Regions from separate parts of the Bilifractor sp. HCP3S3_D3 genome, predicted to be linked through region 2. Evidence: predicted binding sites of a transcription regulator. Region 2 holds the regulator's gene; each other region holds the start of a gene.
What was found. Region 2 encodes Rex, which represses fermentation and respiration genes when NADH is low (regulators of the CRP and FNR family bind a similar motif). Its sites were predicted from a motif close to ATTGTTAANTANTTAACAAT; they were not measured.
Positions count from the first base shown of each region.

Region 1: a site for Rex is predicted at 1,574-1,593, ahead of ACTNDI_RS02480 (acetyl-CoA C-acetyltransferase). Genes of this name have one in related genera too.
Region 3: a site for Rex is predicted at 988-1,007, ahead of ACTNDI_RS01405 (glycerol dehydrogenase). Genes of this name have one in related genera too.
Region 4: a site for Rex is predicted at 1,442-1,461, ahead of asrA (anaerobic sulfite reductase subunit AsrA). Genes of this name have one in related genera too.

Region 1 covers NZ_JBQHWP010000003.1:36,607-38,814, forward strand. Annotated here, with positions in the region: gene ACTNDI_RS02475 (enoyl-CoA hydratase-related protein) at 1-115, opposite strand, end outside; gene ACTNDI_RS02480 (acetyl-CoA C-acetyltransferase) at 215-1,405, opposite strand; gene ACTNDI_RS02485 (butyryl-CoA:acetate CoA-transferase) at 1,669-2,208, opposite strand, start outside.
Region 2 covers NZ_JBQHWP010000008.1:113,427-115,634, reverse strand. Annotated here, with positions in the region: gene ACTNDI_RS06630 (NAD(P)H-hydrate dehydratase) at 1-761, opposite strand, end outside; gene ACTNDI_RS06625 (redox-sensing transcriptional repressor Rex) at 965-1,606, opposite strand; gene ACTNDI_RS06620 (ABC-F family ATP-binding cassette domain-containing protein) at 1,793-2,208, shown strand, end outside.
Region 3 covers NZ_JBQHWP010000002.1:49,837-52,044, forward strand. Annotated here, with positions in the region: gene ACTNDI_RS01400 (hypothetical protein) at 1-788, opposite strand, end outside; gene ACTNDI_RS01405 (glycerol dehydrogenase) at 1,157-2,208, shown strand, end outside.
Region 4 covers NZ_JBQHWP010000009.1:32,202-34,409, forward strand. Annotated here, with positions in the region: gene asrB (anaerobic sulfite reductase subunit AsrB) at 1-302, opposite strand, end outside; gene asrA (anaerobic sulfite reductase subunit AsrA) at 289-1,353, opposite strand; gene ACTNDI_RS06895 (Crp/Fnr family transcriptional regulator) at 1,687-2,208, shown strand, end outside.

The sequences.
Region 1 (2,208 bases), on a different contig from region 2:
CAATCACCTTCTCCAGATCGTCAAGAACTTCGCTGTTTAATGCATTCAGAGCCTTCGGGCGGTCAATAGTGGCAATTGCTACCGCGCCTTCGGTTTCATATGTAACATATGCCATGATAGAAACCCTTTCTTATCCAATATGATTCAGGAGCCGGAAACGGCTCTCCCTGTGCAGGGAAAAACAGCTCCGTTTCAGCTCCTGATAAGTTTCCGTTTACTCCTCGTATCTCTCTACCGCGGTAGCGCAGCCCATGCCGCCGCCGATGCAAAGAGTTGCAAGACCTTTGTTCGCTTTTCTCTTCTGCATCTCATAGAGCAGAGTAACAAGGATTCTTGTTCCGGAGCATCCTACCGGATGTCCAAGAGCGATTGCTCCTCCGTTTACATTCAGCTTCTCCGGATCAAATCCGAGTTCCTTGGCAACTGCGAGAGACTGTGTAGCAAATGCCTCATTTGCCTCGTACAGATCGAAGTCCGCAACGGTCATTCCGGTCTTCTTCAGCAGATTTCTGGTAGCTACGATCGGTCCCACGCCCATGATAGCCGGATCAACACCGCCGAGCGCGCCTGCGATCCAGGAAGCCATCGGCTTTACACCGAGCTCTTTTGCCTTGGATTCTGTCATTACTACAACTGCTGCCGCACCGTCATTGATTCCGGAAGCATTACCCGCGGTTACAATTCCGTCCTTCTTGAAAGCGGGGCGAAGCTTTGCAAGTCCTTCTGCTGTTGTTCCCGGACGCGGTCCCTCATCGGTATCAACGATGGTAACCTTGCCCTTACGTCCCTTCACCTCTACCGGAACGATCTCATCCTTGAACTTGCCCTCTTCAATTGCCTTGCAGGCCTTCTGCTGAGATTTTGCGGAGAACTCGTCGAGCTCTTCTCTGGTCAGGCCGTATTTCTCGGCAACATTCTCAGCTGTGATTCCCATATGATAATTGTTGAACGCATCGGTAAGAGCGTCATGCGTCATGGAATCAATCAGTGCTCCATCGCCCATTCTATATCCATAACGTCCGTTCTGCAGAAGGTACGGAGCCTTGGACATGCTCTCCATGCCGCCTGCAACAACGATTTCTGCCTCTCCAGCACGGATCATGTCTGCTGCCATGTTCACAGCCGCAAGTCCGGAACCGCAGAGAATATTCAGAGTCATTGCCGGAACTTCAACCGGAATTCCTGCATTTACGGAAGCCTGACGGGCAACGTTCTGTCCCTGTCCTGCCTGAAGTACACATCCCATGTATACCATGTCTACCTTATCCGCCGGTACTCCGGAGCGCTTCAGAGCCTCTTTGATAACAATTGTTCCGAGATCAGCAACCGGAACTGTGCTAAGTTCTCCACCCATCTTACCGATCGCAGTACGGCAGGCGCCAGCAATAACAATTTTCTCAGCCATATTAAAGCCTCCTTAAAAAATAAATATTTAGTACGTGAAATATGTATTTCCTCATGAATCACCGTCAGGAAAAAGCCGGAACGCTGTACCGCGTCTTCTGATCCAGACCGCCGGAACAATGCTCGTTTATTTCTTAACGATGTAATCATAATACCCCTATTCCGCCTTTTTGTCAAATATTTATCAATCTTTATTTCGGAAAAAACTTACTAAATTTGGATTGCAATCTTGTATAGTTTTTTCCTTGACATCGCCGCCGCATGTCATCTCTTATTGGACCGTCTCCAGATGTTCATTTTCTCCGCCTCACGGATCAGTTCATCCCGTACCTTCGGATGTGCGATATTGATCAGCTGTTCCGCTCTCTGCCACATGGAGAGCCCCTTCAGGCAGACCTTTCCATATTCGGTCACGATATACATCGTGTTCGCGCGGGTATCTGTAACCACGCTTCCCGGGGTCAGCGTCGGACGGATCCGGCTCTTGATCTCCCCGGTCTTTTTGTCCTTGTACGCGGACGACAGGCAGATAAAGCTCTTGCCGCCCCTGGATTTATACGCTCCGAGTACAAAGTCAAGCTGTCCGCCGGCTCCCGAAATATTCTTGATCCCTGCGCTCTCGGCGTTAACCTGTCCGTAAAGATCAATGTCCACAGCGTTATTAATAGAGATAAAATTGTCAATCGCGCCGATGGTATCGATGTCGTTGACATATCCGACAGAGGCAGCCATACATTCCGGATTTCCGTCCAGATAATCGTACATTCTTCTGGTACCGGCGCCGAAAGCGTATACCTGAAGCCC
Region 2 (2,208 bases):
ATGACGAGAATCTTCCGGAAGGTTCCCTTGTTGCCCGATTCATCACGCTTCGGGAGATATTCAAGATCACTGTGTTCGATGGTATACAGATGGCAGGCCTTCGTGATTTCTCTGGTAAGCGGAATTCCGATCTGCTTCACTTTGACCTTCCCGGCACAGGCTGCTCCTGGATAGATGTAGAGACCTGCCTTTCCGGTTGTGAACGTGACAGTGAGATCCGCACGGACAGCTGTCCCCATGATCACGCCGGAGTCGGTGTTGACACCGGACGGCATATCGACAGCGGCGACAGGAAGCTCGGAATGATTGATTCGGTCAATAAGTTCGGCATATATTCCGGTGATGTCCCGTTTCAGCCCGATCCCGAAAAGAGCGTCTATAATAAGAGAATAATCCTCCGGATGGAAATCCTCCAGTTCCGCGCCCGGTGTGCTGCGGGCGCGGATGACCGGGATCGGAAAACCCTCGATGATATGAAGCTGCTGTTTCAGCTGGTCACTGAATTTTTCCTCCGGTCCGGCAAGAAAAACCGTGCAGCTGTATCCTTCCTCGCAGAGAACGCGGGCCACAGCGACTCCGTCTCCGCCATTGTTTCCCGTTCCGCAGACGACGAGGATCCGATCCATGTCATACTGCCGTTTTTCAATTTCTGATGCACAGGCAAGTGCCGCCCGCTCCATGAGGACCATGGAAGGCATTCCAGCCGCGACAGCGCTTCGATCCGCGTCCTGATGCTGCCTTGCACTCAAGATCAGTTTCATTCTGTATCCTCCCTTTCTGCTGAAGAACAGCGCAATTCATGAGATCCGATAAACGTTCTCTTCACTGCTCCAATTCATGAGATCCGATAAACGTTCTCTTCTCTGCTCCAATTGATGAGATCCGATAACAATTTTCTTTTCCGTTCCAAAAAGAGCCCCCATCTACGCGAGGGGCTCTTATATCGTCTTGTATCGGCAGGTGTCTACTTCTCTTCGAGTGTCTTGAGGTTGTAGGACAGCCGCATCAGACTTTCGGACAGATGAACATTCTGAACAGCCACATTCTTCGGTACCACAAGGTTCAGATCGGTGTGCGCAAAATTCCAGATGGCGTGAATGCCGTTTTCGATCAGCATCTTGCTTACCTCAATGGCGTATTCCTTTGGGAGAGTCAGCGTCGCGATTTCGACATCATTCTCCCGGAGAAAGGATGGAATCTCGTCCGTCATACGGATTGGAACACCCCGGATGACCTTGCCCTTTAATTCGGGATTATTGTCGAAAAGTCCGATGATACGGAAACTGTTCTTCTCAAAGTTCGTATAATTCGCGAGAGCCTGTCCCAGATGTCCGACACCGATAATGATAATATTGTGTATGCGGTCCAGTCCGAGAATTTTGGCGATCTCCTCTCGAAGATACTGCACATTATAACCGTAGCCCTGCTGCCCGAAACCGCCGAAATTATTCAGATCCTGCCGGATCTGAGAGGCGGTCACCTTCATCTGCTGACTGAGTTCACCGGAAGAAATCCGCTCAACGCCGGCCTCCTGAAGTTCACCGAGATACCGGTAATAACGGGGCAGCCTCTTGATAACGGCTTTCGAAATTTCTTTCTGACTCATAATAAGAAAACCTCCTTGAAGCTACTACCATTATATGTAATTGTCTAATTTTTGTCAAAGTATTTCTCTTTTTCCCGGTGCCCTTGCTTTGTTGTTTTTTTTCGGTATAATTGGAAGGTAAATGCTCCGCCAGAGAAGCGGCGGGACGCAAACAGGAAAAGCTACGAATGTGTGAGGTGGACAGATATGATTCTCTCCTGTCAGAATATCAGCAAGACATTTGGATCAGAGGAAATCCTGAAGGATATTTCCTTTCATATTGAAGAAAGGGACAAGGCCGCTCTGATCGGCGTGAACGGAGCGGGCAAATCGACGCTCCTCCGGATCATTACCGGAGCTCTCAGCCCGGATACCGGAGAAGTCACCGTCACACACGGCAAGACCATGGGATATCTGGCACAGTACCAGGACATGGAATCCGATGAGACGATCTATCAGGAGGTCCGGAAGGCAAAGCAGGATATCCTCGATATGGAGCAGCGTCTGCGGGAAATGGAGCGCCGGATGGACACGGTCACGGGCGAAGAGGCCGTTTCGCTGATGAACCGCTATACAGAGCTGATGCATGAGTTTGAGCTCCAGAACGGATATGCGGCGGAGAG
Region 3 (2,208 bases), on a different contig from region 2:
CGGTCAATTTTGTCTCCTCTGTTTGCGCTGTTTCCGTAAGGGGAGCTGTTCTGCCCGCTATTATAGGGAGAACTGTTCCGGCCGGTGTTGTAGCCGTTCATGTAGCGGCGGAAATTTCTCCGCGTCTGCCGCTGGCTTCTGCTCATGCCCTGCGTTCCATGTGTGAGGAAGAAGAAAATAATCGTGCTGGCGAGTGAGCAGACAATCATGATGATCCTCGGAAGACGCATTGACGCGGGGGAACTGATGACGTCATAGATCAGATAAATGATGTCAACGATGGCCAGGTATTTGATCCGGATCGGTATGATGAACATAAACAGCATCTTCTGATCGGGAAAGGTCAGGGCGAATCCGAGGAAGATGGACAGACTGACATAGTACGTGGAGAACATCATTCCATAATCCACACCGGTGATGGCGTACAGGACGAATGCGCCGATGACGGTCATGATCAGACCGAAGAAAATGTATACGTCATAGAGAAAATCGCCCCAGGTCCGCTCCAGGAGCGTTCCGAGCTGATAGTAACAGATCAGCATGATGATGGTCCAGATATTCAGAGATGACGGGGGAATCAGCCACCAGGATACGAGACGCCACACCTGCCCCTTCAGAATAAGAGATGGTGAAAGCGTCAGATAGTTAAAGACCGTTCCATATTCCGGATTCATGAGTGCCATGAAGTAGAGAATATATCCTGCTACATAGGTCATAATGATGTAAATGGTCAGATGATGGATTGCATACTTTCCGATTTTTCGTTCCAGTTTGTGTAAAAAATCCATGGATCCTGTCCTTTCTTTCCCGTATTAAGACGGATGTCAGGTGAAACAGAATATCCTGTCATCCGGTGATACGATATTGCCGACTCTCTTGTTAATTTCTACAATTATAAGGGGCAGCCGAAGGGTTGTCAACGTCGCACAATGCCGCAGCCCTGCGTTGGTTGTCTGCAATATTTGACGCATCTTTCTCGTATTCTTCGTTGATAACAATTTAACAAAATGACATAATATGGAATTGTAATCCCGGTTGGATGAAGGCGGATAGTAGGACTTTTCAGGCCGGGGTTAGGACAGAACATCGGAATCACAGAGGATTCCGGAACGGTCTCAGAGAATTATACAAGACAGATTCCATAAAGGAGGATACTATGGCTAGATTACGTTTAATGAGAGCACCGCTAAAGTATGTTCAGGGAAAGGATTCGCTGCTTCATTTCTATGATCAGCTGCAGGATCTCGGATCAAAATGGCTTTTTATCTGTTCACACAGCGGATATAAGAATTGTCATGATAAAATCGAGAAGAGTTTTGAGGGAACAGATAACGTCCGTCATTATGAAGTATTCAGCGGTATCTCCAGTATCGGTGAGATTGAAAAGATGCGGAAGATTGTCCGTGAGGAAGGCATCGATACGGTAGTCGGTGTAGGCGGAGGATCGGCAATTGATACCGCCAAGGCAACCGCATATTATGAGAAGATCCATGACGTCTCCTGCCCCACTGTCTGCGCGACAGATGCTCCCTGCACAGGACTTTCTGTTATTTACAACGATGATCATTCGTTTAACAGCTATCTCTTCTATCCGAAAAACCCGGATGCCGTAATTGTCGACAGTGCGGTTATCGCAAACGCGCCGACCCGTTTTCTGATTGCGGGCATTGGTGATGCGCTCGGTACATATTTCGAGGGAAGAGCCTGCGTTCGTACCGATGCGCCGAGCCTTGAAAATGGTGGAATTACCCGTTCTGCCATGGCGCTCTGTGAGCTTTGCTACAAGACACTGCGTGACTACAGCGCAGCAGCAATTCGCGCGTGTGAGAATCATGTGGTAACACCCGCACTGGATGCGATCATTGAGGCAAATACCTATCTCTCAGGAGTTGGTGCGGACAATGCCGGGCTGGCAGCTGCGCATTCCTTCTACAATGGGTACACAGGTCTCGAGAATCATCCGGCGCAGCATGGATTATGTGTTGCATTCGGTACTCTGGTTCAGCTGCAGCTTGAGGGCGCTCCCCGTGAAGAGTTCGATGAAGTGCAGAACTTCTGCCGTGAGACGGGGCTTCCGGTTACGCTTGCAGAGCTCGGTGTAACTACGGATGAACAGGTCAGAAAGATTGCAGAGCTGGCTTGCGTTGAAGGGGAATCCATTCACAACATGGTTGCGGATGTTACAGCGGAGCAGCTTTATGACGCAAT
Region 4 (2,208 bases), on a different contig from region 2:
TCCATGTCAAAACCATTTCCGTACGGACCACGAAGCAGGAGAGTCTGTCCTTTATATTTCTCAAAGACTTCATCTGTGACTCTGCCGACCTTGCGGAGCGTCAGATCGATATAATCCTTACCGATGCCGCTGACAGAAATCGGTGCCTCTCCGAACTTCGGAACAGATACCTCAAAAAACTGACCGGGCTTTACCTCTCCCGAATAGCTGAGACGGAAGGTATATTCCTTTTTTGTGTGCCGGATTACATCCAGAATTTCAGACGTGAAGGGAATGTATGGATTTTTTTCATTTGCTGCCATTTGCACCTGCCTCCTTTCCCGCTGCATCCGCAGATTCCGCAGCGAGTTCATTCACTCTCTGATTCACCTTATTGATGATTTTGGAGAAGGAGATGTACTCCGGACAAACAGCATCACAGCGGCCGCAGCCGACGCACATATCATAGCCGAAGCGTTTCCGGAAGTCATAGATTTTGTGAAGCACCTTAAACCGCATCCGTTCTCCCTGCGTTCTTCTGTACTGACCGCCGCCGGCTACGTTCGTATAGCCGTCAATCATGCAGGACGCATTTACACGGCGTCTCTCGCCAACCTTCCCGTTGTCGGTATAGTAGATGTCCTGCATGGTGAAGCAGGTGCATGTAGGACATACAAGGGTACAACGGCCACAGCCGATACACCTCGCCGTGTATTCATCCCAGATCGGATCCTTGTAGATACTGTTCGGAATTTCATCGGGGATTTCCACCCTGGTCCGGTTCTCAACGGGATAGGAGGGCGTTATCTCGGCCTTCACACCGCCAGCCTCTTCAAAAACAGCCTTCAGGGAAGTGTCCGGTACATCACAGCAGAATCCATCCGGCGTCTGCTCTACGGAGAACAGATATCCCTCTGTCACCCGGTTTGTTCCCATGCTGACCGAAAATCCGTCCGGATCATCCGCCTCATCACCGGCGATCAGCGCAAACTTTACATGATCGCGGATGTTCTCATAGAAATAATCCTTCGGTCCATTGCCAAGATAGATCTGATCCAGTCGTTTTACCGCGTGAATATCATAGCTGCGAAGAAAAACAATCACATCCCGGGTGTCACGATCCGCTTCCTTCACAACATTCTCCGTGAAGAAGAAGAGCGTCTCAGACAGCGGCGTCAGGATCTCCTTGAAAGAGTAGTCCGACTTCTTCTGAAGCTCGATTTCCGACGCATCCGTAATAAACTCATAGCGGATGACATCCGTATCCGTGAATCTTCCCTCCCCGACCTTACGGACAGGCGCAAAGATTCGATAATTTTTGCCGAGATTCTTCACCACCCGAGAGAATCCGGCTCCATCTAGCGTGTATCCCATGTAAATACCTCCTCGTATATATACAGGACATCTACTTCCACACTGTTAAATATAACAAATACTATGAAAAAAGAATACCGATTTCATTATAGTTAAAAATTTAACAATGCGTATCTGACTCATCATTCCAATTATATCACTCCCGCAGATTCATCTGGTTGCACATGCAACGTTAATGATCAATTCTTTGTAAACGCAGACCGGTTGCGAAAAAAATGACCAATTCTTTGTAAACGCAGACCGGTTGCGAAAAGAGAGCCTGCGTCCTATAATTTTGCTTAAGGTTACGTCTGGCCTGATCCGCCGGACAGTCAATGGATACGGAGGAACAGCATGCGGTTAAAAGAAGAAGAAATCGCAGAGATATGCGAGGCAGAGATACCTCTTTTCGCGGGACTCGATTCCGGGAAGATCGGAGCGCTGGCCGGTCATCTGGACAGTCATATTTCCGGTTTTAAAAAGGGATCGCATATAATTATGGAAGAGGAAAATGTGAAGTTTATCGGCATTGTTTTGTCCGGAAGGGTGGATATGATCCGGGAGGATGTCCGGGGAAATAAAATTTTCATCATTTATATGAGAAAAGGGGAACTTTTCGGAGAAACCTTCAACATCATGAAGCAGACTGCCTCGAGGGTCACCTTCTGTGCGGCGGAAGATACCCGTGTGATTTTCCTGTCCCTGAACCGCATCCTTCATCCCTGCAGCAATCAGTGCGTCTTTCATGTGAACCTTGCGGACAATCTGTATGATCTTCTCGGGCAGAAAAATATGCAGCTGATAGAAAAAATAGAGATCGTATCCAAGCCGGACCTGAGGAGCAAGATCCTAAGCTATCTGTCGCTGCAGGCAGAA